Regions from separate parts of the Actinosynnema sp. NPDC002837 genome, predicted to be linked through region 2. Evidence: riboswitches for the same ligand, from Rfam matches in the RefSeq annotation. Region 2 holds a riboswitch; each other region holds the start of a gene.
What was found. Region 2 has a riboswitch for glycine ahead of gcvH (glycine cleavage system protein GcvH). Riboswitches for the same ligand answer to the same signal wherever they lie in the genome.
Positions count from the first base shown of each region.

Region 1: another riboswitch for glycine. It lies ahead of gcvT (glycine cleavage system aminomethyltransferase GcvT); the one in region 2 lies ahead of gcvH (glycine cleavage system protein GcvH).
Region 3: another riboswitch for glycine. It lies ahead of gcvP (aminomethyl-transferring glycine dehydrogenase); the one in region 2 lies ahead of gcvH (glycine cleavage system protein GcvH).

Region 1 is NZ_JBEOVG010000002.1:188,954-198,267, reverse strand. Features, by position in the region: gene glyA (serine hydroxymethyltransferase) at 1-644, opposite strand, end outside; gene gcvT (glycine cleavage system aminomethyltransferase GcvT) at 659-1,759, opposite strand; glycine riboswitch at 1,888-1,983, opposite strand; glycine riboswitch at 1,985-2,072, opposite strand; gene ABTZ99_RS02340 (DUF3817 domain-containing protein) at 2,136-2,438, opposite strand; gene ABTZ99_RS02335 (hypothetical protein) at 2,453-2,851, opposite strand; gene ABTZ99_RS02330 (helix-turn-helix transcriptional regulator) at 2,962-3,450, opposite strand; gene ABTZ99_RS02325 (hypothetical protein) at 3,653-3,814, opposite strand; gene ABTZ99_RS02320 (CaiB/BaiF CoA transferase family protein) at 4,231-5,355, opposite strand; gene ABTZ99_RS02315 (acyl-CoA dehydrogenase family protein) at 5,355-6,503, opposite strand; gene ABTZ99_RS02310 (GNAT family N-acetyltransferase) at 6,743-7,195, shown strand; gene ABTZ99_RS02305 (acetyl-CoA C-acetyltransferase) at 7,252-8,454, shown strand; gene ABTZ99_RS02300 (3-hydroxyacyl-CoA dehydrogenase NAD-binding domain-containing protein) at 8,454-9,314, shown strand, end outside.
Region 2 is NZ_JBEOVG010000063.1:20,104-29,417, reverse strand. Features, by position in the region: gene ABTZ99_RS31715 (ABC transporter ATP-binding protein) at 1-860, opposite strand, end outside; gene ABTZ99_RS31710 (hypothetical protein) at 909-1,283, opposite strand; gene ABTZ99_RS31705 (hypothetical protein) at 1,289-1,471, opposite strand; gene ald (alanine dehydrogenase) at 1,815-2,921, opposite strand; glycine riboswitch at 3,117-3,211, shown strand; gene gcvH (glycine cleavage system protein GcvH) at 3,337-3,717, shown strand; gene ABTZ99_RS31690 (L-serine ammonia-lyase) at 3,722-5,086, shown strand; gene ABTZ99_RS31685 (NUDIX hydrolase) at 5,363-5,788, opposite strand; gene ABTZ99_RS31680 (hypothetical protein) at 6,002-6,433, opposite strand; gene ABTZ99_RS31675 (glutathione peroxidase) at 6,430-6,915, opposite strand; gene ABTZ99_RS31670 (transcriptional regulator) at 6,912-7,226, opposite strand; gene ABTZ99_RS31665 (hypothetical protein) at 7,219-7,980, opposite strand; gene ABTZ99_RS31660 (ABC1 kinase family protein) at 8,012-9,314, opposite strand, start outside.
Region 3 is NZ_JBEOVG010000154.1:438-9,751, reverse strand. Features, by position in the region: gene gcvP (aminomethyl-transferring glycine dehydrogenase) at 1-1,667, opposite strand, end outside; glycine riboswitch at 1,820-1,910, opposite strand; gene ABTZ99_RS43565 (MerR family transcriptional regulator) at 2,066-2,632, opposite strand; gene ABTZ99_RS43560 (bifunctional nuclease family protein) at 3,481-3,954, opposite strand; gene ftsR (transcriptional regulator FtsR) at 4,098-4,772, opposite strand; gene garA (glycogen accumulation regulator GarA) at 4,787-5,248, opposite strand; gene gcvH (glycine cleavage system protein GcvH) at 5,362-5,745, opposite strand; gene clsA (cardiolipin synthase ClsA) at 5,807-6,394, opposite strand; gene ABTZ99_RS43535 (hypothetical protein) at 6,465-6,707, opposite strand; gene ABTZ99_RS43530 (STAS domain-containing protein) at 7,152-7,571, shown strand; gene ABTZ99_RS43525 (ATP-binding protein) at 7,593-8,348, opposite strand; gene ABTZ99_RS43520 (ATP-binding protein) at 8,474-8,905, shown strand; gene ABTZ99_RS43515 (SigB/SigF/SigG family RNA polymerase sigma factor) at 8,902-9,314, shown strand, end outside.

The DNA of each region.
Region 1 (9,314 bases), on a different contig from region 2:
TGCAGGCCCGCCGCCACGAGGCCGGCGAAGTGCGCCATGTCCACCATCAGGTAGGCGTCCACCGAGTCGGCGATCCGGCGGAACTCGGCGAAGTCCAGCTGGCGCGGGTACGCCGACCAGCCGGCCACGATCAGCTTCGGCCGGTGCTCGGTCGCCAGCCGCTCCACCTCGGCCATGTCGACGCGGCCGTCGGCCTCCGACACGTGGTAGGGCACCACGTTGTAGAGCTTGCCGGAGAAGTTGATCCGCATGCCGTGCGTGAGGTGGCCGCCGTGCGCGAGGTCCAGGCCCAGGATCGTGTCGCCCGGCTGGAGCAGGGCGAACATCGCGCACGCGTTGGCCTGCGCGCCCGAGTGCGGCTGCACGTTCGCGAAACCGGCGCCGAACAGCTCCTTCACCCGCTCGATCGCCAGCCGCTCGATCACGTCGACGTGCTCGCAGCCGCCGTAGTAGCGCCGGCCGGGGTAGCCCTCGGCGTACTTGTTCGTCAGCACCGACCCCTGCGCCTGGAGCACCGACACCGGCGTGAAGTTCTCCGAGGCGATCATCTCCAGCGTGCTCTGCTGCCGGTGCAGCTCGGCGGCGACGGCGTTCGCGACCTCCGGGTCGAACTCCGCGAGGGAGGTGGTGAAGTGCTCGGACATGTGTGGGGTCTCCCTTACGAGGTGCGCTTGTAGAAGGGCAGTGCGACGACTTCGACCGGCTCGTGCTTGCCGCGGACGTCCACCGACAGCCGGGTGCCGGGCTCGGTGTTGCCGACGGCCACGTACGCCATCGCCACCGAGTAGCCCAGGGTCGGCGACAACGCGCCGCTGGTCACCTCGCCGATCCGGGCGCCCGAGGCGTCCAGCACGGGGTAGCCGTGCCGCGGCGCGCGGCGCGAGGCGGTCTTCAGGCCGACCAGGACCTCCTCGACGCCCCGCTCGGCGACGGCGGCCAGCGCGTCGCGGCCGACGAAGTCGCCCGGCTTGTCCAGCTTCACCACGCGGCCGAGGTTCGCCTGGAACGGCGTGCGGTCGCGGCCGAGCTCGTTGCCGTACAGCGGCATGCCCGCCTCCAGCCGCAGCGTGTCGCGGCAGCCGAGGCCGGCGGGCTTGAGGTCGTGCGGCGCGCCCGCCTCCAGCAGGGCCCGCCAGACGTGCGCGGCGTCGTCCGGCGCGACGAACAGCTCGAAGCCGTCCTCGCCGGTGTAGCCGGTGCGGGCCAGCAGCACGGGCTTGCCCGCGACCTCGGTCGGGTACGACGCGTAGTACTTCACCGCGGCCAGGTCGGTCGACGTGAGGCCGGCGAGGATGGCGGTGGCCTTCGGGCCCTGCACGGCGAGCAGCGCGTAGTCGGTCGACTTGTCCGCGACCACCGCGTCGAAGCCCTTCGCCCGCTCGACCAGGGCCTCGTGCACGACGGCGGCGTTCGAGGCGTTGGCGACGACGAGGTACTCCTCATCACCCGTGCGGTACACGATCAGGTCGTCGATGACGCCACCGTCGGCCTCGCAGATCATCGTGTACCGGGCGCGGCCGACGCCGATCGCGGACGCGTGGCCGACCAGGGCGTGGTCGAGAGCGGCGCCCGCCTCCGGGCCGGTGAGCAGGATCTCACCCATGTGGGTCAGGTCGAACAGGCCCGCCGACGTGCGCACCGCGTGGTGCTCGGCCAGCTCGCTGTCGTAGCGCAGCGGCATCCGCCAGCCCGCGAAGTCGGTGAACATGGCGCCCAGCGCCTCGTGTTCGGCGTGCAGGGGCGTGCGGCGGCTTTCCATCAGGCGGGCCCTCCCTGGGTGCGGACATGCCGATGGGCCGACCGGTCGGGTCGACGGGCGGGCACGTCCGAGCGATTCACGAGCGAAAGGATGACACGGTCCACCGGAGACTCCTCGTCGAGTGAGCCTCCCCCTCTGCCATGAGCCTGAGAGCTTCACCACCCGGTGGGGGCGGCTTGCACCGTGGGCGAGGCGCACCGGGGTGCGCCTGCTTTCCAGAGTTGCCTTCGTCGCGCGGTACCTGTGCCTGAGAGATTCCGGGGAGGAGTTGCTCCTTCGGCGCCCCGCTGGGGGACTCTCCCGCGCGACATCGACGGCCGTGTTCAGTTGGTACCGCCAGACGCTAGGGGTGCCCGGCGGGCGGGGTCAACCCCGGTCACAGGCTCTTCTCGGCCCGGACGCTCTCGACCACCTTGCGCTCGGCGTAGAACGACACGAACGGGATCGTGCCCGCGAGCAGCACCAGCACCGTGCCCTTGATCGACCAGCGGGCCTTGAGCGCGAGGTCGACGGTGAGCACCAGGTAGACCGCGTAGAGGAAGCCGTGCACCGGGCCGACGACCTGCATCATGCCCTCGCTGTCGCCCGCGTACTTGGCGATCATCGCGACCACGAGCAGCAGCAGGCCGACACCGACCACGTAAGCCATGAACCGGAACCTGGTCAACGCGCCGCTCATCGCCCTACCTTCGCTCACCGCTGGTCCCGCGCGTTGAGTTCGGCGAGCATGCGGTTGTAGGCCGCGAGCTCTTCGTCCTCGTCGTCCCGCACGGGCGCTCTGACGGGCTCAACGGTAACTACCGGCCGCGGCGGCGCGGCCACCGGCTCCGGCGCGGCCTCGGCGGCGGCGTCCGCCGTCCCGGCGGCGGCCTCGGCCTTGCGGCGGGCGTCCAGCCTGCGGATGCGCCACACCATGAACGCGGGGAAGAGGCCGAACAGCGGCCACTGGAACACGTAGCCGAGGTTCTGGAACGTGCCACCGGCCTCGGAGAACCGCTCCCACTGCCAGTAGGCCAGGCCGCAGCACACGACCAGCGACGCCAGGCAGACGGCCGCGATGGCCAGGCGCTGGGGGGTGATGAGGCCTCGCACGCCTCAAGAGTACTTCGTGCGTCGCACGAGGCTGGGGCTCCCCGCACGGGAGCCCGCACCTCGACGGCAAGGGCTCCTCGACCGCAGGAGCCCGCCCCGACTCGTCGGACCTAGGCCACGCCGTCCCGGCGTTGCCTCTGCAACCTGGCCACGCACCAGGCCGCCGCACTACCCCGACGCAGGTGCTGGAGCACCGTCATCGGGCCGAGGCGACGACCGAGGTCGGCGGGCGAGAGCCCGGCCGCCCGGTAGTCCAGAGCGCGCTGGTCCAACGGGCTGATGCCCGCGTCCCACCACTGCTCCGCCTCGGACAGGTCGCCGACCAGCTGCCAGTAGCTGGCGGCCGCGGCGAGCAGGGGCTCGGGCACCTCGGGCGCCCGCTTCCGCATCGCCGCCACGTACGCCGGATCCGCGGACTCGACCTTCACCAGGCCGCGGGGACCGCCATTCGCCCGCTGCACCGGGATCCCCGGCGCGGACGGCGGGGCTTCCGCGAGCCACGCGTCCTTGATCCGGTTCACCTCCTGCAGCTCGGCGTCGTCCGAGCGCTCAGCCGCCCACTGCCGCAACAGCTCGTCGACTCCGGAGTCCTCGACCATTCTGCCTCCTCATCGGTCGAAGATCAGCCAATGCGACGCACCGTATTAGCGGGTACCGACAACCGCTAGACCCTGGTTTGTCTAAAACCCTGTTACCAGGGCGTTATAGCCCTCATTCCACCCGTACGGTGCAACGTTCGGGGCGCATAGTCACCGATCGTGACCGCATTGAGCGGGAGTACGCGGGGTTACCGCGGGACCTCTAGGCGAACAGGCTGCGGACGAAGGTGATGATCGACTCGGCGCCGGACTGGAGCCACCCGAGCGCGGTCCTCACCGCCTCGGCGGACTCGTTCGGCTGGGTGATCAGGAGGAACAGCACCAGCGCGACCGCCGCCAGCGTCACCACCTTCTTGACGTTCACTGATCGGTCTCCGTCCGTGTCACTGGGCAGGGCGGCCGAGCGCCGCTCCGGTCGTGTCAACGGCCATGGTCCCTCATTCACCCGGATGATGACGATCGAACCCGCCGCCATCCCTCGACCGGTCGCACGAACACCACGCAACCACGCCTGGGTCGCACGGAGAGTCACCCGAACGGACGATCAAGGGGACCGGTGGTCCCGCCGATCACCAAGGTACGGGCGCTCGCCCACCCCCCTGGCACGGACACCGAGGTTCTTCAGACACTGCCACCTCTGCACAGCCCATCACCTGATTGCGCCGACGCACGCACCGAGCGTGACAAAGGCCGCTCGCGGCTGCCACTCATTTCCGGTACCCCTTCAGGTGATTTCCCTTGCCTTTTTCCGGCCCGATCGGGTCCGCGCCCGCGGGTCCGTCACCCGATCACGCCGGACCGCCGGAGCCCGGCGATCTCGTCCTCGCCCAGCCCCAGCCCGGCCAGCACCTCGGCCGTGTGCTCGCCGACGGCGGGCGGCGGACCGGGCGTGGCCGCGGGCGTCCGCCCGAACCGCGGCGCGGGCGCGGGCTGCGCCACCCCGTCCACCTCGACGAACGTCCCCCGCTCGGCGTTGTGCCCGTGCTTCGGCGCCTCACCGGGCGCCAGCACGGGCGCGAGGCACGCGTCGGTGCCCTCAGCGAGCGCGGCCCACTCGTCCCTGGTCCGGGTCGCCACCGCCGCGGCGATGCGGGCCCGCAGCTCCGGCCAGTTCGCCGGGTCGTGCCGCCCGGGCAGCCCGGCGTCGGCGAGCCCGAGCACGGCCAGCAGCTCGGCGTAGAACTTCTCCTCCAGCGCCCCGATGCCGACGAACCGGCCGTCGGCCGCCTCGTACACGTCGTAGAACGGCGCGCCGCCGTCGAGCAGGTTCGTCCCGCGCGCGCCCGACCAGGCGCCCACCGACGACATCCCGTGCAGGAACGTGGTCAGCAGCGCCGCGCCGTCGACCATCGCCGCGTCCACCACCTGCCCCCGCCCGGACCGCTCCCGCTCGTACAGCGCGGCCAGCACGCCGAGCGCCAGCAGCAGCCCGCCACCGCCGAAGTCGCCGACGACGTTGAGCGGCACGGTCGGCGGCGCGCCCGCCCGGCCGATCGGCTCCAGCGCGCCCGCCACCGCGATGTAGTTGATGTCGTGCCCGGCGCGGTCGGCCAGCGGCCCGTCCTGGCCCCAGCCGGTCATCCGCCCGTAGACCAGGCGCGGGTTGCGGGCCAGGCACTGCGCCGGGCCGATGCCCAGCCGTTCGGTCACGCCCGGCCGGAAGCCCTCGACCAGCACGTCCGACTCCGCGACCAGGCGCAGCACCAGCTCGGCGCCCTCGGGTCGGCGCACGTCCACCCCGATCGAGCGCCGGCCGCGGCCGAGCAGGGGCACCTCCGTGCCGCCGCCGACGCGGTCCACCCGGACCACGGACGCGCCGAGGTCGGCCAGCACCATGCAGCCGAACGGCGCGGGCGCGAGGCCGGCCAGCTCGACGACCTTCAACCCCTCCAGCGGCCCCGGCACTAGAGCGACCTCGCGATGATTTCCTTCATGATCTCGTTCGTCCCGCCGTAGATCTTCTGCACGCGCGCGTCCGCCCACGCGCGCGCGATCGGGTACTCGGCCATGTAGCCGTAGCCGCCGAACAGCTGCACGCACTCGTCCACGACCTGGCACAGCCGTTCGGTGGCCCACCACTTGGCCATCGCCGCGGTGGGCACGTCGAGGCGGCCCGCCAGGTGCTCCTGCACGCACTCGTCCACGAAAGCCCTGGTCACGCGGGCCTCGGTGGCGCACTCGGCGAGCTTGAACCGGGTGTTCTGGAACTTGATCAGCTCCCGGCCGAACGCCGTGCGGTCCTTGACGTAGGCGAGCGTGAGGTCGACCGCCGCCTCGATGCCCGCGACCGACGCCACCGCGATGATCAGCCGCTCCTGGGGCAGCTGCTGCATCAGCTGGATGAACCCCTGGCCCTCGCCGGTGCCGAGCAGGTTCGCCGCGGGCACGCGGACGTCGTCGAAGAACAGCTCGGCGGTGTCCTGGCCGTGCATCCCGATCTTGTCCAGCACCCGGCCGCGGCGGAAGCCCGACGCCTGCGCGGTCTCCACGACCAGCAGCGAGATGCCCGTCGCGCCCTGGCTGGGGTCGGTCTTGGCGACCACGACCACCAGGTCGGCCTGCGCGCCGTTGGTGATGAACGTCTTCGAGCCCGACAGCACGTACTCGTCACCGCGCCGCAGCGCGCGCGTCTTGATGTTCTGCAGGTCGGAGCCACCGCCGGGCTCGGACATGGCGATCGCGCCGACGTACTCGCCGGAGGCCATCTTCGGCAGCCAGCGCAGCTTCTGCTCCTCGGTGCCGTAGGCGTTGAGGTAGTGGGCGACGATCCCGCTGTGCACGCTGTTGCCCCACGCGGTGTCGCCGCACCGGGCCTGCTCCTCCAGCAGCACGGCCTCGTGCGCGAACGTGCCGCCGCCACCGCCGTACTCCTCGGGGATGGACAGGCAGAGCAGGCCCACCTCGCCGGCCTGGCGCCAGAAGTCCCGGTCCACCTGCTTCTGCGCGGCCCAGCGCTCCTGGTTCGGGACCGCTTCCCTCTCGAAGAACGTGCGGGCCAGCTTGCGCAACTGGTCCAGGTCCTCGGTCATCCATGCGGAACGGCGAGTCGGCATGCCTCGACGGTCCCACCGGCCGGCCCGCGCCGCCATGACCGCAGCGCGCTGCGTGGGGGTTGATCGTGAGCGCAAAAGTCAGTGTTGGATGGCCGCTGCTCCGCAGACGGCGGGCGAGGTCGCCGGGAAGTCGACCGTTCGCGTCCTGATTCTCCGACGATCGAAAAGCGTGATCGCCGGCGAATGAGGACGCGAACGATCGACGCGACCTCGCGGGGGGTTGGCGGGACACTGGGAGTATGCGACTGCGGCGGCTCGGGCCCGAGGACTGGGCGACCTGGCGTGACATCCGGTTGACCGCGCTGAGCAGCGATCCCGGGGAGTTCGGCTCCACGTTGGCGCTGGAGCGGACGTTCGACGAGAAGCGGTGGCGCGAGCTGGTGACGCCCGGGCGCGGGGTGAAGGTCGTCGCCGAGGACCCGGAGCCGATCGGGCTCGTCGCCGGGGTGCCGCACGAAGTCGACCCGGACGTGTTGTACCTGTACTCCATGTGGGTCATGCCGGAGTTCCGGCGGCGCGGCGTCGGCGCGGCGTTGATCGCCGACGTGCTGGCGTGGGCGCGTGAGCACGGGTGGGCGCGGGTGCAGCTGCGCGTGTTCCAGGACAACGAGACCGCCCGGCGGCTGTACGCGCGGCTGGGGTTCGTCGGCGAGGGCGAGATCATGGACTACCCGCTCACGCCGGTGAGCTAATAAGTCACCTCGGGAGGTCATGGGCAACCGCCGGCGTGCTCCCTACCGTGGGGTGCATGAGCGAAGCCTTGATCTTCGACGCGGTGCGCACACCGCGTGGCCGGGGAAAGCGCGGTTCGCTGCACAGCGTCAAGCCGATCACCCTCGCCTCCGGGGTGCTCGCGGCGCTGGCGCGGCGCAACGACCTGGACACCTCCGCCGTGGACGACGTGGTGTTCGGCGTCGTGTCGCCGGTCGGCGAGCAGGGCGCGGACATCGCCCGCACGGCGGTGCTGGCGGCCGGGTGGGACCTGCGGCCCGCCGGCGTGCAGCTCAACCGGTTCTGCGCGTCGGGCCTGGAGTCGGTGAACCTGGCCGCGGCCAAGGTCGCGTCCGGGTTCGAGGACCTGGTGGTGGCGGGCGGCGTCGAGTCGATGTCGCGGGTGCCGATGGGCTCGGACGGCGGCGCGTGGATGGCCGACCCGGAGACCAACATGGCGACCAACTTCGTGCCGCAGGGCGTGAGCGCGGACCTCATCGCCACGCTGGAGGGCTTCACCCGCGAGGACGTGGACGCCTTCGCGCTGCGCTCGCAGCAGCGGGCCACGCTGGCGCGCGACAAGGGCTACTTCGACCGGTCGCTGGTGGCCGTGGTCGACCAGAACGGCTCGGTCGTGCTCGACCACGACGAGGCGATCCGCCCGGAGACCACGCTGGACGGGCTCGGCAAGCTCAAGCCGAGCTTCGCGTTCCACGGCGACCTGGGCTTCGACGCCGTCGCCATCGACCGCTACCCGACCGTGGAGCGCATCGACCACGTCCACACGCCGGGCAACTCGTCGCAGATCGTGGACGGCGCGGCGGCGATGCTGATCGGCAACGCCCGCACCGGGCAGGAGCTGGGCCTCACGCCCCGCGCGCGGATCATCGCGACGGCGGTCGTCGGCTCCGAGCCCACGATCATGCTGACCGGCCCGGCGCCGGCCGCGCGCAAGGCGCTGGACAAGGCCAGGCTGACCGTCGAGGACATCGACCTGTTCGAGATCAACGAGGCGTTCTCGTCGGTGGTGCTGAAGTTCCAGCGGGAGCTGGACCTGCCCGACGACAAGGTCAACGTCAACGGCGGCGCGATCGCCATGGGCCACCCGCTCGGCGCGACCGGCTGCATGATCCTCGGCACCCTGCTCGACGAGCTGGAGCGCCGGGACCTGCGACGGGGTCTGGCCACGCTGTGCGTGGGCGGCGGCATGGGCATCGCGACGATCATCGAGAGGGTCTGATGGCTATCCACTTCGAGCGGGACGACGAGGGCGTCGTCACCCTCACGATGGACATGTCCGGCTCGGCGAACGTGATGAACGCCGAGTACCACAAGGACATGGGGGACGCGGTCGCGCGGCTGGAGGCGGAGCGCGACGACATCACCGGCGTGGTGCTGACGTCGGCCAAGAAGACGTTCTTCGCCGGTGGCGACCTGAACGTGCTGATCCGGATCACGCCCGAGAACGCGGCCGAGGCGCTCGGGTTCCTGGAGGAGATCAAGGGCCAGCTGCGGCGGTTGGAGCTGCTGGGCAAGCCGGTCGTCGCGGCGATCAACGGCAGCGCGCTGGGCGGCGGCCTGGAGATCGCGCTGGCGTGCCACCACCGGGTGGTCCTGGACGACGACAAGATCAAGCTGGGGCTGCCCGAGGCGACGCTCGGCCTGCTGCCCGGCGGTGGCGGCGTGACCCGGATGGTGCGGCTGCTGGGCGTGCAGCCGGCGTTGCCGCTGCTGATGGAGGGCAAGCAGCTGCGGCCGGCGCGGGCGTTGCAGGCCGGGATCGTGCACGAGCTGGCGTCCTCGCCCGAGGAGCTGATCGCCAAGGCGCGGGCGTGGATCAAGGAGAACCCGGCGCCGCAGCAGCCGTGGGACCGGCCGGGGTACACCGTGCCGGACGTGCGGGTCGGCGACCCGAACCTGTACGGGCTGCTCGCCGCCGCGCCCGCCGTGCTGCGGAAGAAGACGCACGGCGTGTACCCGGCGCCGGAGAAGGTCCTGGCCGCCGCGGTCGAGGGCGCGCTGGTGGACTTCGACACGGCGCTCAAGGTCGAGGCCCGGTACTTCGTGGAGCTGGCCGCGGGTCAGGTCTCCAAGAACATG
Region 2 (9,314 bases):
ACCTTCTCCTCCTGGATGCCGTAGACCGACACACCCGCCTTCAACGCGGTGTCGGCGACCTGCCTGGCCTCCACGCCGGTCACCGCGATGCGGCCGTCCGGCAGCTGCTCGATCGCGCTGATCCCGTCCTCGCGCAACGCCGCGACCAGCGCGCCGGTGTCCGACGGCTGCACGAGCACGCGGCCCTGCTGCTGGTCGCGCAGCTGGTCGAGCGAGCCGTAGTACATGGTCTGACCGCGGCTGATGACGACCACCTGGTCGACGGTCTGCTCGACCTCCGCCAGCAGGTGGCTGGAGATCAGCACGGTCCGCCCGCTGCGCGCGTAGGACTGCAGGAACGTCCGCAGCCACGCGATGCCCTCCGGGTCGAGCCCGTTGGCCGGCTCGTCGAGCACCAGGATCTGCGGGTCGCCGAGCAGCGCGGTGGCCAGGGCCAGCCGCTGCTTCATGCCCAGCGAGAACCCGCCCGCCTTGCGGTCGCCGGCCGCGCCGAGGCCCACCAGCTGGAGCACCTGGTCGGCGCGCGAGTCCGGCACGCCGATCGCGGCCGCGTAGACCCGCAGGTGGTTGCGCGCCGTGCGCTTGGGGTGGAAGCCCTGCGCCTCCAGCACCGCGCCGACCACCCGCGCCGGGTTGCCGAGCTGGGCGAACGGCCTGCCGTTGATCAGTCCGGTGCCCGCGGTCGGGGTCACCAGGCCGAGCAGCATGCGCAGCGTCGTCGTCTTGCCGGCCCCGTTGGGGCCGAGGAAGCCGGTCACCGAACCGGGTTCCACCGTGAAGCTGAGATTCTGCACCGCTGCGACCGGACCGAACTGCTTGGTCAAGTTCTGCACCACGATGCGGCCACTGCCGTCGTGCACGCGTCCCTCCCGAGTACTCCTACCGGGCGTCATCCTGCCCTAGGAGGGTCACTCGGGGAGGGCATGCCGCGGTTTCGACGCGACCCTGGGTATCTCGGCCGTCGTCTCGACCTCCTTCGAATGTCGCAGCGTGCGCAGCGGACGGCGGCGTTCGCGGTGCGGCAGGCCGTCGCCGATGAGGTGCTGGTGGGCCATCGTCCACACCTGGCACGGCCACTTCTTGTGCCGCAGGATGCCGGGGCACGCGCCGCAGCGGCCGTCCGGATCCGGTTGGTGCACGGTCAGCAGCAGCCGCCAGCCGTCGGCCAGGCGGTGGATCTCGGACCGCGCGAGCGGCACGAGGGCGTCCGCCTCGCCGGTCTCGGCGGCCTCGTCCAGCAGCGCCAGCCGGCGCATCACGGCGGCCCGCAGCGCTTCGTCCACGGCCGTCACATCCTGTCGGCGACTTGGTCGAGCAGGCGGTGCAGCCTGCGCGTCTGCGTGACGGACATCACGGCGGACTCGCCGGGCGGCGCGACCAGCAGAACTCGGTCGTCCTCGACGAGCACGGTCATCGACCGGTCCCGCCCGAACGGGTCGTGGCAGTCGATCCAGCCCTCGGGTTCAGCCATCTGCGCTCCGATCGGAGGTGGCGCGGCAGAGCGCCGCGCGAGCGGACGACCCCGCCGGGTAGCCGCGGGGTTCCCGCCCTGTGCATCGGTCGCGGGGCCGTCGTGACTTACCCGTTATCACCCAAGTTCACTCGATTGCTTGAGTTTGGGCACAGCGCGTCGCCACCGCCGGGTGGGAATCTCGGCCGGATCGGTGGGGTCACTGGGCAGCGACCCCCGTTCCCGGCTAAGATTGGCGACGCGGCCCGCTCCCAGTGACCCCCAGGCTGGTTGAGCGGGCCGTCTTTCTTTCGCCGAAGGGCCCCGCTCACAGCACGTGAGCGGGGCCCTTCGCGGTGGGTCCTCAGAAGTCGAGCGGCGTGTGGGTCATCCCGTGCGCCTGCGCGACCGGCAGGTTGGTCAGCAGGCCCTCGTGCGCGTTCAGGCCGAGCGCCAGCGACGCGTCCGCCCGCAGCGCCGCCTCCCAGCCCTGGTCGGCCAGCGCGACGGCGTACGGCAGCGTCACGTTGGTCAGCGCGTAGGTCGACGTCCGCGGCACGGCGCCGGGCATGTTCGCCACGCAGTAGAAGACGGTGTCGTGCACCTGGTAGGTCGGGTCGGCGTGCGTGGTCGGGCGCGAGTCGGCGAAGCAGCCGCCCTGGTCGATCGCGATGTCCACCAGGACGGAGCCGGGCTTCATGTCGGCGACCAGCTCGTTGCTCACCAGCTTCGGCGCCTTCGCGCCGGGCACCAGCACCGCGCCGATGACCAGGTCGGCCTCGCGGACGGCCTGCTCGACGGAGTACCGGTTGGACGTCACGGTGCGCAGGCGGCCCTGGTAGAGGGCGTCGATGTGGCGCAGCCGGTCCACGTTGGTGTCCAGGATCTGCACGTCCGCGCCCATGCCGACGGCGATCGCCGCCGCGTTCAGGCCCGCCACGCCGCCGCCGATCACGACCACCCGCGCCGGGTGCACGCCGGGCACGCCGCCGGGCAGCACGCCGCGCCCGCCGGACGGCTTCATCAGCGAGAACGCGCCCACCTGCGGCGCGAGCCTGCCCGCCACCTCGGACATCGGCGCCAGCAGCGGCAGCGCGCCGTTCGCGGTCTGCACGGTCTCGTAGGCGACGGCGGTGGTGCCCGAGTCCAGCAGCGCCTGCGTCAGCGGCCGGTCGGCGGCCAGGTGCAGGTACGTGAACAGGACCTGGCCCTTGCGCAGCCGCGGGTACTCCTCGGCGATCGGCTCCTTCACCTTGAGCACCAGGTCGCCCTCGGCCCACACGTCGTCCGCGCCCGCCAGCACCTTCGCGCCCGCGGCCAGGTACTCCTCGTCGGTGATGGCCGAACCGAGGCCCGCGCCGGCCTCGACCACCACGTCGTGGCCGCGCTGCGTCAGCTCGTGCGCGCCCGCCGGGGTCAGCGCGACGCGGTACTCGTGGTTCTTGATCTCGCGGGGGACGGCGATCCGCACGGTGGGCTCCTTCGGCCGTTGTTACACCAAAGGTCCGGTAACGGGTATTCGGTGTCATCGTGCGGCCGGCACGAACGCACCCTTGCGCCACTGTGCTGATCGAACAAGCCCGACGGTGCGTTGACACCCGTCGGGCCCGGCACCTAGCGTGCGGGCCAACCAACTGAACATCGGCCGCGGCGCGCCAGGAGCGCCGGAACCCGCGCGGGAGAGACCTCGGTGAACGTGCCGGGGCGCCGAAGGAGCAAGTACCCCGCACACTCTCAGGCAGCGAGAACCGCTCGGGTGAGGCGACTCTGGAAAGCGCGCAAGTCCGCGCACCCACGGTGCAAGCCGCCGCTCCGGCGTCGGTGAAGCTCTCAGGTCCCAGGACAGAGTGGGGCTCTGGTGGACCTTGCCGTGAGGGAGCGCTGTCGTGACTTTTCCGGACAACCTGCTGTACACGCCCGAGCACGAGTGGGTGGACTGGGCGCCGGGTACCCAGGAGCCCGTGGCGGTCGGCATCACGTCGTACGCGGCGGAGTCGTTGGGTGACATCGTGTTCGTGGAGCTGCCCGAGGTCGGCGCCGTGGTGAAGTCGGGCGAGGTGTGCGGCGAGCTGGAGTCGACCAAGTCGGTCAGCGACCTGTACGCGCCGATCAGCGGCGAGGTGGTCGAGGTCAACCGGGCCGCGGTCGACGACCCGTCGTTGATCAACAACGACCCGTACGGGGCCGGGTGGCTGTTCAAGGTGGCCGTGACGGACGCGTCCGGGTTGCTGACCGCGGCGAAGTACGCGGAACTGACCGGGGACTGACGTCATGGCGATCAGCGTGTTCGACCTGTTCTCCGTGGGCATCGGACCGTCGAGCTCGCACACGGTGGGCCCGATGCGCGCGGCGATGATGTTCGCGCAACGGCTGCGGCCCTCGTTGGCCTCGGTCGACCGGGTGCACGTGGAGCTGTTCGGGTCGCTCGGCGCGACCGGGCACGGGCACGGCAGCCCGAAGGCGGTGGTGCTGGGCCTGGAGGGCAGCCGGCCGGAGGAGGTCGACCCGGAGGAGGCCGAGCGGCGGCTGGCGGAAATCCGGGCCACCAGGCGGCTGCGGCTGGCCGGGGTGCGGGAGATCGCGTTCACCGAGGACGCCGATCTGGTGATGCACCGGCGGAAGTCGTTGCCGCTGCACCCCAACGGCATGAGCTTCACCGCCCACTCGGGTGACGTCGTGGTCGACTCGGCGGTGTACTACTCCGTCGGCGGCGGGTTCGTGGTGGACGACACGGCCACCGGGGCGGACCGGATCAAGCCCGACGAGACGCCGGTCGGGCACCCGTTCCGGACCGGTGACGAGCTGCTGGCGCGGTGCCGGGAGACCGGGCTGTCGATCAGCGAGGTGATGCTGGCCAACGAGCGGTCGTGGCGCGACGAGGAGTCGGTGCGCTCGGGGCTGCTGCGCATCTGGGACGTGATGCAGGAGTGCGTCGAGCGCGGCTGCACGCGGACCGGGGTGCTGCCCGGCGGCTTGAAGGTGCGGCGGCGGGCGGCCGAGATGCGGCAGCGGATGGCCGCCGAGCACTACGCCACGGACCCGTTGCGGGTGATGGACTGGGTGACCCTGTTCGCGCTGGCGGTGAACGAGGAGAACGCCGCGGGTGGCCGCGTGGTGACCGCGCCGACCAACGGCGCGGCCGGCATCGTGCCCGCGGTGCTGCACTACTACACCCGCTTCGTGCCGGGCGCGTCCGACGACGGTGTGGTGCGGTTCCTGCTGACGGCGGGTGCGGTCGGCGTGCTGTTCAAGGAGAACGCGTCGATCTCCGGAGCCGAGGTCGGGTGCCAGGGCGAGGTCGGCTCGGCGTGCTCGATGGCGGCCGGCGGGCTGGCCGAGGTGCTGGGTGGCACGCCGGAGCAGGTGGAGAACGCGGCCGAGATCGCCATGGAGCACAACCTGGGGCTGACGTGCGACCCGATCGGGGGACTGGTGCAGATCCCGTGCATCGAGCGCAACGCGTTGGCGTCGATCAAGGCGATCACGGCGGCGCGGATGGCGTTGCGCGGCGACGGCTCCCACTTCGTGTCGCTGGACAAGGTCATCAAGACCATGCGTGAGACGGGCAAGGACATGAAGGTCAAGTACAAGGAGACCGCGCGCGGCGGCCTGGCCGTGAACGTCATCGAGTGCTGATAACCGGCCGCTGACCAGGGCGGATGGCTTCCATCGCTGCTCGATGGTTCTCGCCACTGCCTGACGTCCCACGGCCTGGAGACGGCCTGATCTTGAGCCGCACCTGACGGGCTCCACCTCGTAACGCGGGGTGGAGCCCGTTCGCGCGTCTTCGGCCTGAACCTCGATGCCGCACAACACTTCTCGACCACGCGATCGTCCCGACTGCTGCTGCTGCCAGCTGTCGCGCCCTCAGGTCGGCGCGCCTTGATCCAGCACAGCAGAATTCAGCAGCGGCTACGGGAGGAGGTTCACGCCGTCGTGAGCGCGAGTGTGCAATTCGGACTCGAACGCGTCGGTTACTCGCACCGCGTAGGCCGGTGACATCGCTTCGCGGACTTCGTCCAGCGTCATCCAACGAACCTCGGCTGCTTCGGTGGTGGCCTGGTCGGGCTCGTCCAGCGGGGTGCAGCGGTAGACCAAGGCCACGATGGCGCGTCGCATGTTCTTGTAGACGCCGGTCAAGCGTTCGACCTGGACCGAGATGCCGGTCTCCTCAAGGACCTCTCGCCTGAGGCCGTCTTCGAACGTCTCGGCCGGCTCGAGCACTCCGCCGGGTGGCTCCCAGTGGCCGTTGTCCCTGCGCCGGATGACGAGCACCTGCCCCGAATCGTTGACCACGACTCCGGCGACGCTGACCGAATGGCGGGGTGTGCGGCCCATTCTTCCGGTTTCCTTGATCTTCGCGAGGGTGCTGCTCCGCTGTGACGGCCTGGGGACGGCCAGTAAGACGTCTTGGCGGCATTCGTGCTGGTCAGGGTGTTGCGCAATGAAGGTCAAGGACAAGGAGACGGCCCGCGGCGGCCTCGCCGTGAACGTCATCGAGTGCTGAACCGAGGCCGGGGCTGCCCTTGCGGAGGGCGGGCCCGGCCTCGGTCACCCCGACCAGCCCGGCATGGTCAGCTCGTCGTCGTGGACCGCCCACGCGGGCGGGCCTTCGGGTGCGGCGAGGACGTCGACGCCGTACGGGAGGTAGTCGTTCGTCGTGTGCCGGGCGGTGAAGCCGACGGCGGTCAGGATGGTGATGACGGCGTCGGCCATGGCCTGCGACACGGCTCCCTGCCGGTGCAGGGCCGGGTGGTCCAGGTGCTTGTGGCGCAGGGCGTCGACCGCCACCCGGCTGAGCCGGGGGCTGGGCCGCCAGTCCGCGTGCACCACGCCGTCGTCCGGCTCCCACATGGTCACCCGGACCGTGACGCCGCACTGCAGGTCCGGCGCCAGCCCCTCGTGCGACAGGGGCAGGCCGGCGGCGGCCAGTTCGTCGCGCGCCTGCCGGGCCAGGCGCTCCAACTCCGCCCGCGCGGTCAAGGCAGCACCGACTCGATGGCCTTGACGACCGCCTCGTCCTCCGGCTCGGTCCGCGGCCGGAACCGGGCGACGACTTCGCCGGACGGGGCGAGCAGGAACTTCTCGAAGTTCCACTGCACGTCGCCGGCCGCGCCGTCGAGGTCCGCGAACGACGTCAGCTCGGCGTACAGCGGGTGCCGGGACGGGCCGTTCACCTCGACCTTCTCGAACAGCGGGAACGTCACGCCGTACGTGGTGGAGCAGAACGTGGCGATCTCCTCCGCCGTGCCCGGCTCCTGCCCGGCGAACTGGTTGCACGGGAACCCGACCACGGAGAACCCCTGCCCCGCGAACCGCTCCTGCAACCGCTCCAAGCCCTGGTACTGCGGCGTCAGCCCGCACTTCGAGGCGACGTTCACCACCAGCAAGGCCTTGCCCTCCAACGCGCCCAGGCTCGACGGCTCACCGGACAGCGTGCGCAGCGGGATGTCGTGGATGCTCATGGCTGCGAGGCTACGTGCCGCTCGACGAGCGCCCGCAGGGCCGCCATCTCCGCCGCCAGCGCGGCCCGCCCCGCCGCCGTCACGCCGACCCACGTCCGCGGCCGCTTGCCGTCGTACCCCTTCTCCACGGCCACCAGCCCGGCCTCCTCCAGCACGGCGATGTGCCGCGACAGGTTGCCCGCCGTCAGCTCCAAAGTGGACCGCAGGTAGCCGAACTCGACCCGCTTCGCCTCCGCCGCCACGGTGAGGATGCCCAGCCGGTGCCTCTGGTGCACCACGTCGTCCAGCGACGCGGTGGGGTGCTCAGCCACGCCGCAAGCCCACCACACCGCCCACGAGGAGCACCAACCCGGGCAGCACGACCACGCTGCCCAACGACCACGTGCCGGGGTCGACCGCGGCCGGCGGCGTGAAGCCGGCCGACACGCACAGCGCGACCAGGTACCCCGCCGTGATGGTGGTGAACCGGGTGCTGCGCTCCACCGCCGCCAGCACCACCAGGCCGAGGCCGATCGCGATGAACTGCCCGATCGGGCCCTGGTCGTACTGGAGCACCGCCGTGCCGAGCACCGCCGCGGCCGCCGTCGGCACCAGCGGCGCGCGGCGGCGCCACAGCACGGTGGCCACGGCCAGCACGATCAGCCCGATCGCCGTGCCCGACCACGGCCAGGAGGCGCCGACGCGGTGACCCGGCAGGACGACCGCCAGCACCACGCCGACCACCGGCGCGCTCAACCCGATCGCCAACGCGCCGAGGTAGCCCGCCGTGGACGTCTCGATGCCGACCCTCGCGCCGCGCCTGCGGTACCACCACGCCGTGGCGAGCCCGCCCACCACCAGCACGACCAGCCAGTACAGGCCGAGCAGCGTCGGGTGCCGCACCTCGGGGTGCGCGCCGAGCACCGTCAACGGGCTCCACGCCGCCGCGGCCCCCGGTGACGGCGCGTACAGGGGCACGGCCAGGAACGACGCGACGCCGAAGAACAGCAGCGGGAACGGGTAGGCGTGCCGGTCCTCCCGCGCCCGACGGCGCAGTTCGGCCAGGTCACCCAGCAGGTCTGCCACCCGGTCAGGTTTGCACCGCAAACCAACCGCGTCAACCGCGTGGCCGGAAGATCGTCACCACCACCCGCAGCCCGAGCAGCACGCTGATGACCAGCAGGTTGTAGCCGAACACCTGGAACAGCGAGAGGTCCGGCCCGACGTGCGGCCCGCCGTCCGCGCCCAGCAGCAGCACGGCCATCACGCCCGCCGTCGCGCCCAGCACGGTCAGCATCACCTGGTGCAGCAGCGAGACGATGAACTGCCGATCGCGCTCGTCGGCGAACAGCCGCATGTTCAGCCCCAGCCGACCCTGCTCCAACGCGCTGGAGATCCGGTCCGCCCGTCGTGGCAGGCGCCGCAGCATGGGCATCAGCGCGTGCAGCTCCTCGGTCACCGTGCGCTTCAGCGACTCCGGCGTGAGGTGCGCGCTGAACTGCTTGTCCGCGAACGACCGCGACTCGACCACGATGTTGAACCCCGGCGACAGCGCGGCCAGCGTGCCCTCCACCGTGGCCAGCGCCCGGAACACCGCCGCGATCTCCGGCGGGATGCTCAGCCCGTACCGGTAGACCAGCTTGAACAGGTCGCCGAACATCTCCACGTCCGGCCGCATCCCGGTGCTGAGGTGCCGTGCCATGAACTGCCCGAGCGCGCGCTCCAGCTGCTGCTCGTCGATCTCGTCCGGCCGGGCCACCAGCTCCAGCAGCGCGTCGCGCAGGCCGGCCGGGTCGCCGTGGTCGATGGCCAGCAGCAGCTTGCCCAGCGCCGCGCGCAGCTGCGCGTCGATCCGGCCGACGGAGCCGAAGTCCAGCATGCCGAGCCGGCCGTCACCCAGCAGCATGATGTTGCCGGGGTGCGGGTCGGCGTGGAAGACGCCGTTGAGCATCACCTGGCGCAGCAGCGCGTCCAGCAGCGTGCGGGCCAGCGCGTCCCGGTCCACCGACTCCAGGGACGCCGACCGCACGGGCGCGCCGTCCAGCCGCTGCATGACCAGCACGCGTGCCGTGCAGAGGTCCTCGTGCACGGCGGGCAGCACCACGTCGTTGCCGTCGGACGCCGCCCGCACGGCCGCCAGGTTGCGCGCCTCGACCCGGAAGTCCAGCTCCTCGCGCAACGCGGCGGAGAACCCGGCGGCCAGGTCGCGCACGCCGATCGCCTTGCCCCACCGGGTCTTGTCGTGCAACGTCGACGCGAGCCGGTTCACGATGTCCAGGTCGCCCTCGGCGACCCGCCGCACGCCCGGCCGCTGCACCTTCACCACCACGTCCTCGCCGGACTTCAGCCGCGCCCGGTGCACCTGCGCGACCGACGCGGCGGCGATCGGCCGCTCGTCGAACTCGGCGAACACCTCCTCC
Region 3 (9,314 bases), on a different contig from region 2:
TCCAGGTCACCGACGATGCTCAGCAGCCCGTCGGCGTCCGACGCGGGCGCGAACGGGTGCAGGTCGGCGAACTCCGGCCACGTGATCGGCTCCATCTCGGCCGTGGCGTTGAGCTTCATCGTGCACGAGCCCAGCGGGATCATGCTGCGGTCCAGCGCGACGTCCTTGTCCGACAGCGCGCGCAGGTAGCGCAGCAGCGCGGTCTCGGAGCGGTGCGAGTGGAACACCGGGTGGGTCAGGTAGTCGCTGGTGCGGCGCAGGTCCGCGGGGATGCCGTCGGCGGTGTCGGCGTCCAGGCCGTCCACGTCCGCGACGGTCACGCCGAACGCCTTCCACACCGCGACCAGGTGCTCGCGCGTGGTGGTCTCGTCGCACGCGATGGACACCACGTCGTCGTCGACCTGCCACAGGTTCACGCCGAGGTCGCGCGCGGCGGAGACGACGGCGGCGGCACGTCCTTCGACGCGGGCGCGCACGGTGTCGAAGAACTCGCCGTGCACGATCTCGACGCCGCCCTCCAGCAGGCCGGCGGCCAGCACGGTCGCCATCCGGTGGGCGCGGGTCGCGATCGCCTTCAGCCCTTCCGGACCGTGGTACACCGCGTACATCGACGCGATCACCGCCAGCAGGACCTGAGCGGTGCAGATGTTGCTGGTCGCCTTCTCCCGGCGGATGTGCTGCTCGCGCGTCTGCAGGGCGAGGCGGTAGGCGAGCGAGCCGTCCGCGTCCACGGACACGCCGACGAGCCGGCCGGGCAGCTGCCGCTCCAAGCCCTGGCGCACGGCCATGTAGCCCGCGTGCGGCCCGCCGAACCCGATCGGCACGCCGAAGCGCTGCGTGGTGCCGATGACGACGTCCGCGCCGATCTCGCCGGGCGGGCGCAGCAGCGTCAACGCCAGCAGGTCGGCGGCGACCACGGCCTGCGCGCCCGCCTTGTGGATCTCCTCGACGACCGCCGCGTGGTCGCGCACCACGCCGGACGCGCCGGGGTAGGACAGCAGCACGCCGAAGAAGTCGCCGCCGAGGCCGAGGCCCTCGATGCCCTGCGACAGGTCGGCGGTCACGATCTCGATGCCCAGCGGCTCGGCGCGCGTCTCGATGAGGGCCAGCGTCTGCGGCAGCGTGTCGGCGTCCACGACGAACTTGTTCGATTTGGACCGTCCCGCGCGGCGGACCAGCGTCATGGCCTCGGCGGCCGCGGTGGACTCGTCCAGCATCGAGGCGTTGGCCAGCGGCAGGCCGGTCAGGTCGGCGACCATCGTCTGGAAGTTCAGCAGGGCTTCGAGGCGGCCCTGGGAGATCTCCGGCTGGTACGGCGTGTACGCGGTGTACCAGGCGGGGCTCTCCAGCACGTTGCGGCGGATCACCGGCGGCGTGGTCGTGCCGTAGTAGCCGAGCCCGATCATCTGCGTCATCGGGCGGTTGCGGGAGGCGAGGGCGCGCAGCTCGGCCAGCGCCTCGGTCTCGGTGGCGGGCGCGGGCAGGTCCAGCACCAGGTCGCGCTCGCGGATCGACTCGGGGACGGCGTGCTGCGCCAGTTCCTCCAGGGAGCCGACACCGATCACGTCGAGGATGCGGGCCAGCTCGGCGGGCCGCGGGCCCACGTGCCGGTCGGCGAACGGGGTGCCGTGCTCGAGTGCGGCGAGGGGGATGCGGTCCTGCGTCATCGGTGCTGGCCTCCAGGGCTCCGGACAGACTTCTGCCGTTGCCCTCCCCCTCTGTCTTCTGCCCGGCGGGCGCCTGAGAGCTTCACCCGGCTGTCGGGTTTGCACCGTCGGCGGGGTCGGTCGGTGGTGGCCGACCCGCTTTCCAGAGGCGTCTCACCCGCACGGTCCTTGCGCCTGAGAGGTTCCGGGGAGGATTTGCTCCTTCGGCGCCGAGACTGGCTCGGACTCTCCCGCACGGGATAAAGCGACTACGCGCGAAATCGTACCCGGCGGGTGGGTGAGCGGTACCGCCGGCGCGACGTGGATCTCATCGCGTTGCGCCGGGTGTGCGGGCCGGTCAGCCGGCCGCGTTGCGCCGGGCGAGCACGTCGGTCAGCCGGCCGCCTTGCGCCGGGCGGTCAGCCGATGGCCCTCGTGCGGCGCCGGCGGGACAGCTCGTCGTCGGCAGGCTCCACGATCTCGGCGCCGTCCGCGCGTTCGGCGGGGAAGTCGTGGATCGTGCCGCTGATCTCCCGCATCGCGCCGGAGACCGCGATGCCGAACACCCCTTGGCCGCCTTGGAGCAGGTCGACCACCTCTTCCGGCGACGTGCACTCGTAGACGGTGGTGCCGTCGCTGAACAGCGTGATCCGGGCCAGGTCCTGCACGCCGCGGCGGCGCAGGTGGTCGACCGCGACCCGGATGTTCTGCAACGAGACACCGGTGTCCAGCAGCCGCTTGACGACCTTGAGGACCAGGATGTCCTTGAACGAGTAGAGCCGTTGGCTGCCGGAGCCGTGGGCACTCCTTATCGTCGGGTTGACCAACCCCGTGCGCGCCCAGTAGTCCAGCTGGCGGTAGGTGATGCCCGCGATCTGGCACGCGGCGGGGCCGCGGTACCCGACCAGTTCGTCCGGCAGCGAGGAGTCCGGGAACAGCTCACCCTGTTCGCCGGATCCGGCCCGGATGGGCGCTTCCTCGACCACGCCTGCCTCCCCTCGGTCCGGTCACGACGACCGGCGACCAACGTGAAGCCGCCGCGGTGCCCGAATCACACCGTGGCAATTCACCTGAGTTCGACGGTAAGACCGGGTAGGGGGCAGGTCAACGCGACGCGCTGGGCGTGTCTTGCCTCAACGTGAGGTTGAGGTTGAGAGAGTCGCCTGTCGTAAGCCATTCGGGTGACGTTTAGTGATCGTTTAGCGGACGAAGGTTGACGTTGTGTAACCCAGAGGCGTGACACCTGGAGGTGGCACGCGGGGTTGATCCACAACGCACCGCACACGCTCGCGAGGGGCCGTTGACGGCGTGGGGCCCTTGGGCGCGGCCCTTCGCGGGGCGTGGTGGAGAGCGGTTCGACGGATCGGTGACGGGCTGGTTTTGTCAAGCACCCGACCCGCTTGTCCGCAAGCGGCAGGTTGGTGTGAGGCCCGGGGTAGTGGTGTGCGGTCCCAGGCGGTAGGGGTGCGGCGGGGTGCGGCGGGGGTGCGTGCAGGCTGAAAAGCATGTCCTCGCCGGACGGGCAGATCAGCAGGATGACGGCGGGGTGGGTGGGTACGCGCCGGGTCCGTTGTGGTGCGGGTTTCGTGTCATCCCACCGACCTCCCTACGGGCTACCACACGTATCAAGGGGGCAGGCATCGGTGGACGGGCGGGCAAGGGACGCACAGCCCCCTTGACACGCGCGGTAGGGCGGAGCCAGGTCGGCGGGATGACACGAAGCCCTTCCTTCGGGAAGGGCGTGGGCAAGGGCGTGTCAGTGGACGGCTGTGGGGAGGCGTGCTCTGGTGTGCCGGGGCCGTGCCGGTAGGCAGGGCGTGGTGGGGGCGGACGGTTACGTGTCGGCGCCGCGGAAGTCCTCGGGCGATACGGAGTCGAGGAACTCGCGGAACTTCTCGACCTCGTCCTCCTGCTCGTCCGGGATGATGAGGCCCGCCTCCGCCAGCACCGACTCCTCCGCGTGGATCGGCACGCCGATCCGCAGGGCCAGCGCCACCGAATCGCTCGGCCGCGCGGACACGCGGATGTCGCCGTCGAAGACGAGTTCCGCGAAGTAGGTGCCTTCCTGCAAGTCCGTGATCCGCACCTGCTCCAGCTGCCGGCCGAGGGCTCCGATGACGTCCTTGAGCAGGTCGTGCGTCAACGGCCGGGCAGGACGGACACCTTGCTGCTCCAACGCGATCGCCGTGGCCTCGACCGATCCGATCCAGATCGGCAGGTACCGTTCGCCCTCGGTTTCGCGCAGCAGCAGGATCGGCTGGTTGGCGGGCAGTTCCACCCGCACGCCGACGACGCGCATTTCGCTCATCGGGTCTCGCCTCCCTCAGCGCGCTGAAATTCTGGCGTCCCCGCTACCAACGAGGATCCCCCACGTACTCTTTCGACGCTACCCGCCAAGCGGGCCCTGTGCGCAACCGCCCGCCCGCTTCGGATCACGATGCGGACACGTGTTCACCTCGGCGAAACAGGTCGTCCGACGACCTCTCGCAAACCGACCTTCACCAAGAGTGTGTGCAGCGTTACGGAGAGCGCCGCCAACTCCCGCACCACGTCGTCACGGTCGCGTGAGCGGTGGGCCGCGCCGACGACCTGCTCCACCAACCCGACCTCGCGGTCGGCCGCGGCGCGGAAGGGGCGCAGGTGCCGGGCCTCCAGGCCGTGCTCGGCCATCGCCCGCACGGTCGAGGCGATCTGCACGGCCTCGTGGTCGTAGAACCCGCCCGCACCTGGCCTGATCAGGCCGTGCTGCTCCAGGTCCGCCAGCACGCCAGGCTCGATGCCCGCGCGCGCCAGCAGGTCCTCGCGGGTGACCCGGTGCCCGGCGGCCGGTGCGAGGTCGACCGCGCGCATCGCCTTCGACGCGCCCTGGTCGGCCGCGTCCAACTGCTCCTTGATGACTTTCAGCGGCAGGTACCTGTCCCGTTGAGCGGACAGGATGTACCGCAGGCGGTCCACGTCGGCGGACGTGAACTGCCGGTACCCCGAGGCCGTGCGCGCCGGGCGGACCAAGCCCTCCGACTCCAGGAATCGGATCTTGGAGATGGTGACGTCGGGGAAGTCGGGTCGCAGCTGCGCCAGCACCGCCCCGATGCTCAACCCCCCGCGTGGCCGCCCGGCCGCCGTCACCGGAGCCCCATCGCTCAGGCCCCCTGGCCCCCGGCGCCCGGACCGGTCAGGAACACGAGGCGGAACTTGCCGATCTGCACCTCGTCGCCGTTCGCCAGCACCGCCTGGTCGACGGGCTCGCGGTTGACGTAGGTGCCGTTGAGGCTGCCCACGTCGATGACCACGAACTCGCCGCCCTCGCGGCGGAACTCGGCGTGGCGGCGGGAGACCGTCACGTCGTCGAGGAAGATGTCGCTGTCGGGGTGCCGCCCCGCGCTGGTCGTGTCGCGGTCCAGCAGGAACCTCGACCCCGCGTTGGGGCCGCGCTTGACCACGAGCAGCGCCGAACCGGCGGGCAGTGCGTCGACACCCGCGACGGCCGGCTCCTGGGCGGGCGCCTCGGCGCCCTCGACCTCGGCGAGGAAGTCGGCCCGGAAAACGGAGGTCCGCTCCGGGGACTGCTCGGGCGGAACGCCTGGCCCGTCGTTCGTGCTCACCTGAGCTCTCCTCCTGCTGCTGGAACCGTCGAGACCGCTAGAACCTATCGTGCCCGAACCCTGGTCTGAGGAGCGGCTCCCCCACCGACCGAAGAGCCGCCGGAAGATCGACGTCACCCCTGTGCCACCAGCTCCTGGTACGCGGCGGCGTCGAGCAGGTCGTCGACCGCGGACGGGTCCTCCAGCCGCAATTCCACCATCCAACCCTCGCCGTACGGGTCGGAGTTCACCAGGTCGGGCTGCTGGTCGAGCGAGTCGTTGCGGGCGACGACCTCGCCCGCGAGCGGCGCGTAGATGTCGGACACGCTCTTGGTCGACTCCACCTCGCCGAGCGTCTGCCCGGCCGCGACCTGCTCGCCGAGCTCCGGGAGCTGGACGAACACGACGTCACCCAGTTGTTCCTGGGCGTAGTCGGTGATGCCCACGCGCACGGTGTCCTCACCGGTGCGCAGCACCCACTCATGTTCCTCGGTGTACTTGAGCTCCTCGGGAATCACCGCGGTGTGCTCCTTCAATGACGGTGGATCAACGCTCCGCCGGATCTTCCCACGTCGACGTTCAGGCCGGCGCGACACCCGGCCGTCGCCGCATCGCGAGGCCGAACTGGTAGACGTACAGCACGCCTGACCACAGGTACAAGGCTCCTCCCCAGACCATGAACGCGTACGCAACCGGACGGGCGATCTGCGCGGCGGTGGAGGCGCCCTGGGCGAGCAGGAGCATGGGGAACGCGTAGAGCAGGTTGAACGTGGCCGCCTTGCCGAGGTAGTTGACCTCGAACGGGCCGTAGCCGCGGGCCCGGAGCACGGGCAGGCAGACGCCGACGACGAGCTCGCGGCCGACCAGCACCGCCGCCACCCACCAGGGCACGATGCCGCGCACGACGAACGCGACCAGCGTGGCGAGGATGTAGAGGCGGTCGGCGGCCGGGTCGAGCAGGGCGCCGAGCTTGCTGGCCTGGTCGAGCCAGCGGGCGATCTTGCCGTCGAGCCAGTCGGACAGGCCCGCCGCGACCAGCACGACCAGCGCCCAGCCGTCGGCGTGCGGCCCGAGCAGCAGGTACAGGAACAGGGGCACGCCGAGCAGCCGCAACACGCTCAGCGCGTTCGGGATGGTCAGCAGCCGGTCGGCTGGATCGTGCGACACGTCCGCACTGTAGATGGCCGCCCGGCGTGCCCCGGTGGTCGACTCGCGGTGCGACCCCTCGCGGGCTCGTTCAGTTGTTCGAACGGGTGCGGCTCCAGCCGCGGCGTTGCAGTTCGTCACCGCTGAGCGCCTGCGGACGACCTCGGTCGTCGACGCCGACCCAGCGGGCCCGGAAACCTTCGAGCACGTAGGCGTGGCCCTTGCTCCACACCACGCTGCAGGGGGCTGTGGGCAGCGCCGCCGCGCCTGTGGCGCCGGCACGCGCCGCCCCGCGCTTCGCGGGCTCGGACTCGGTTTCCGTTCTGGTGCTCATGTGAAATCCCTCCACCAGGGTTGTCGCTCACGGCTCTCGCGGCGTTATCCCCGTCACCCGATTCTGCGCGACTGTGGTCGAGACCACCTCCTCATTCATGCCCGATTCCGGCCGGCGGGCGGTTGTGTCGCCCAGTTGCGCGCCACGGGCGGGAACGCTTCCCTCGAGGTGTAACCGGCCCCGGCGGCCCCAAACCGTTCACCGTGCGTCGTCCACCGCACACCGAACAGCGCATTACACTGGTGCCTATCAGGGCGCCACCCACGCGCTTGTGGTGTCGCGACCGGCTCCGTACGGTGGGTGGCGCAGCGGTTGAGCCAACAGCCGCGCCGGGAAGTCCGGCTAGCGGGGAAACGTTTCCGCCACGCTGCTGTTCTGTAGTGCGCGCACACTTGGTGCGTCCGGGCTTCCCACCCAGCGGTTCCAGCTGAAGAGGAGTGCCTCGTGACGGTTCAGGATCCGGACGTCGTGGCGACGAGCGGAGCCGAGTCCGCCGCGGCCGAGAGCCCGCGGGCCGGGCAGCTCGGACTCGCCGCGCGCACCGCGGCCGAAGGCGTCACCGTGCTCGCGGTGAGCGGTGAGATCGACATGCTCACCGCGCCGCAACTGCGGGCGGGCGCGTTGCAGCACCTCGACGCGGGCAGCGCCCTGGTGCTGGACCTGTCGGGGGTCAGCTTCCTCGGCTCGGCCGGCCTCGCGGTGCTGGTGGAGGCCTCGCAGCACGCCAAGCGCCGTGGCGCGGCGTTCCGCGTCGTGGCGGTGGAGCGCGCCGTGACCCGCCCGCTGGCCGCGACCGGCCTGGGCGAGGTGTTCAGCGTCTTCGAGTCGGTCGACCAGGCGCTGGAGGCCGACGAGTCCCGCTGAGCCGGCGATGACGGACCGGGGCTAGACGTGCGGCACCAGGTCGACGACTTGGTCCACGCCCGCCGCGACGAGTGCGCGGCGGGCGTGGCCGTCTTCGGGTGCGCGCACGACGACCCGGTTGCCCGCCGCGGCGGCGGCGTCGGCGACGGCGCGCAGGCTGCGGATCAGGCCCTCGCTGCGCTCGCCCAACGCGCGCAGGTCGACGACCACCGGTACGGTCCCGCCCCGTGCGGCGGTCAGGATGCGGCGACGGACGGCGGGCGCGGCGTGCGCCGGGACGTCGCCGCGAACGTGCACTTCCACCCAGCCGTCACGGGCCGTCACGTCCACCGGGTCGACCGGTGGCGGTACGGCGAGCAACGTGCCGCGAGAGCGGTGGCGCGGACCGAGGACCAGGGTGACGGTGGTGCCGGTCGCGCTGCGGTCGACCATCACCTCGTCGACGTTCTCGCGCATGAGCAGCAGACCCCGACCGCGGGCGGTCAGGGTCGGCGGCGGCACGCGCCAGCCGCCGTGGTCGCTGACCACGACGCGCACGCTGCCGTCGGGTCTGGCGTCGGCGTCGATGTGGACGAGACCGTGCTCGTCAGGGCCGTAGGCGTGCTCCACGGCGTTGCTCGCGGCCTCGTTGACCGCGAGGAGCAGGTCGTACCGGTCGTCCTCCGGCAGTCCCTCGGCGGCCAGCCACGCGTCGAGCCGGGCGCGTACCACGGCGAGCTGCCCGGGCTGTGCCGGGAACTCGACACCCCAGTGGTGGTCCGCGAGTTGATCGGTCAAAAGGCCTCCCCGTCGCACCAAGCAGTCTTCCCGGCCCGCGCGTCGGCTACACGTGTGAACGACGATCAATTCGGGTATCGATAGCTTCAGCAGCACAACGAGACAGAACGGACGACGAGGTGAGCGTGTCGCACACTGAGCCGCGAAGCGGTGAGTCGGATAACGCCCTGGCCGGGGTCGAGTTGCGGATGGCGGCCGACCCCACGCAGCTGTCGATCGTCCGAGCCGTGGCGGCGGACATCGCCATGCGGCAGGACTTCGACCTTGACTCCATCGAGGACTTGAAGCTGGCGGTCGACGAGGCGTGCTCGACCCTGATCTCGCTGGCCGCCGGGGGTGCCGTGCTCAGCGCCCAGTTCGTGGTGGTCGACGGTTCGGTGCAGGTGTTCACCAAGGTGGGCTCGCAGCGGTCGGCGCCGCCGGACCGGGACAGCTTCGGCTGGCGGGTGCTGAGCGCGCTGGTCGACTCGGTCACGACGTGGGTCGCGCCGCAGGCGGACGCGTTCGAGGTGCACATCGACCTGGTCAAGCGGTCGCTGGGGACGGTGGATGCGTGACGGGGTCGGACGGGGGCACGACGCGGTCCGGCACCCAGGGTGACTACGACCACCTGGCGCCGCTGTTCGTCCGGCTCGCCGCGACCGCGAAGGACGACCCGGAGCGGGAGCGGCTGCGCGACGAGCTGGTGACCGAGCACCTGCCCGTGGCCAAGCACATCGCCCGGCGGTTCGGCCACCGCGGCGAGCCGCACGACGACCTGGTGCAGGTGGCGACGGTCGGGTTGATCAACGCCGTGGACCGGTTCGACCCGGAACGCGGCAGCGACTTCCTGTCGTTCGCGGTGCCGACGATCATGGGCGAGGTCCGGAAGTACTTCCGCGACTCCAGCTGGTCGGTGCGGATGCCGCGGCGGCTCAAGGAGCTGCACCTGGCGATCAACGCGGGGTCGGCGCGGCTGTCGCAGGA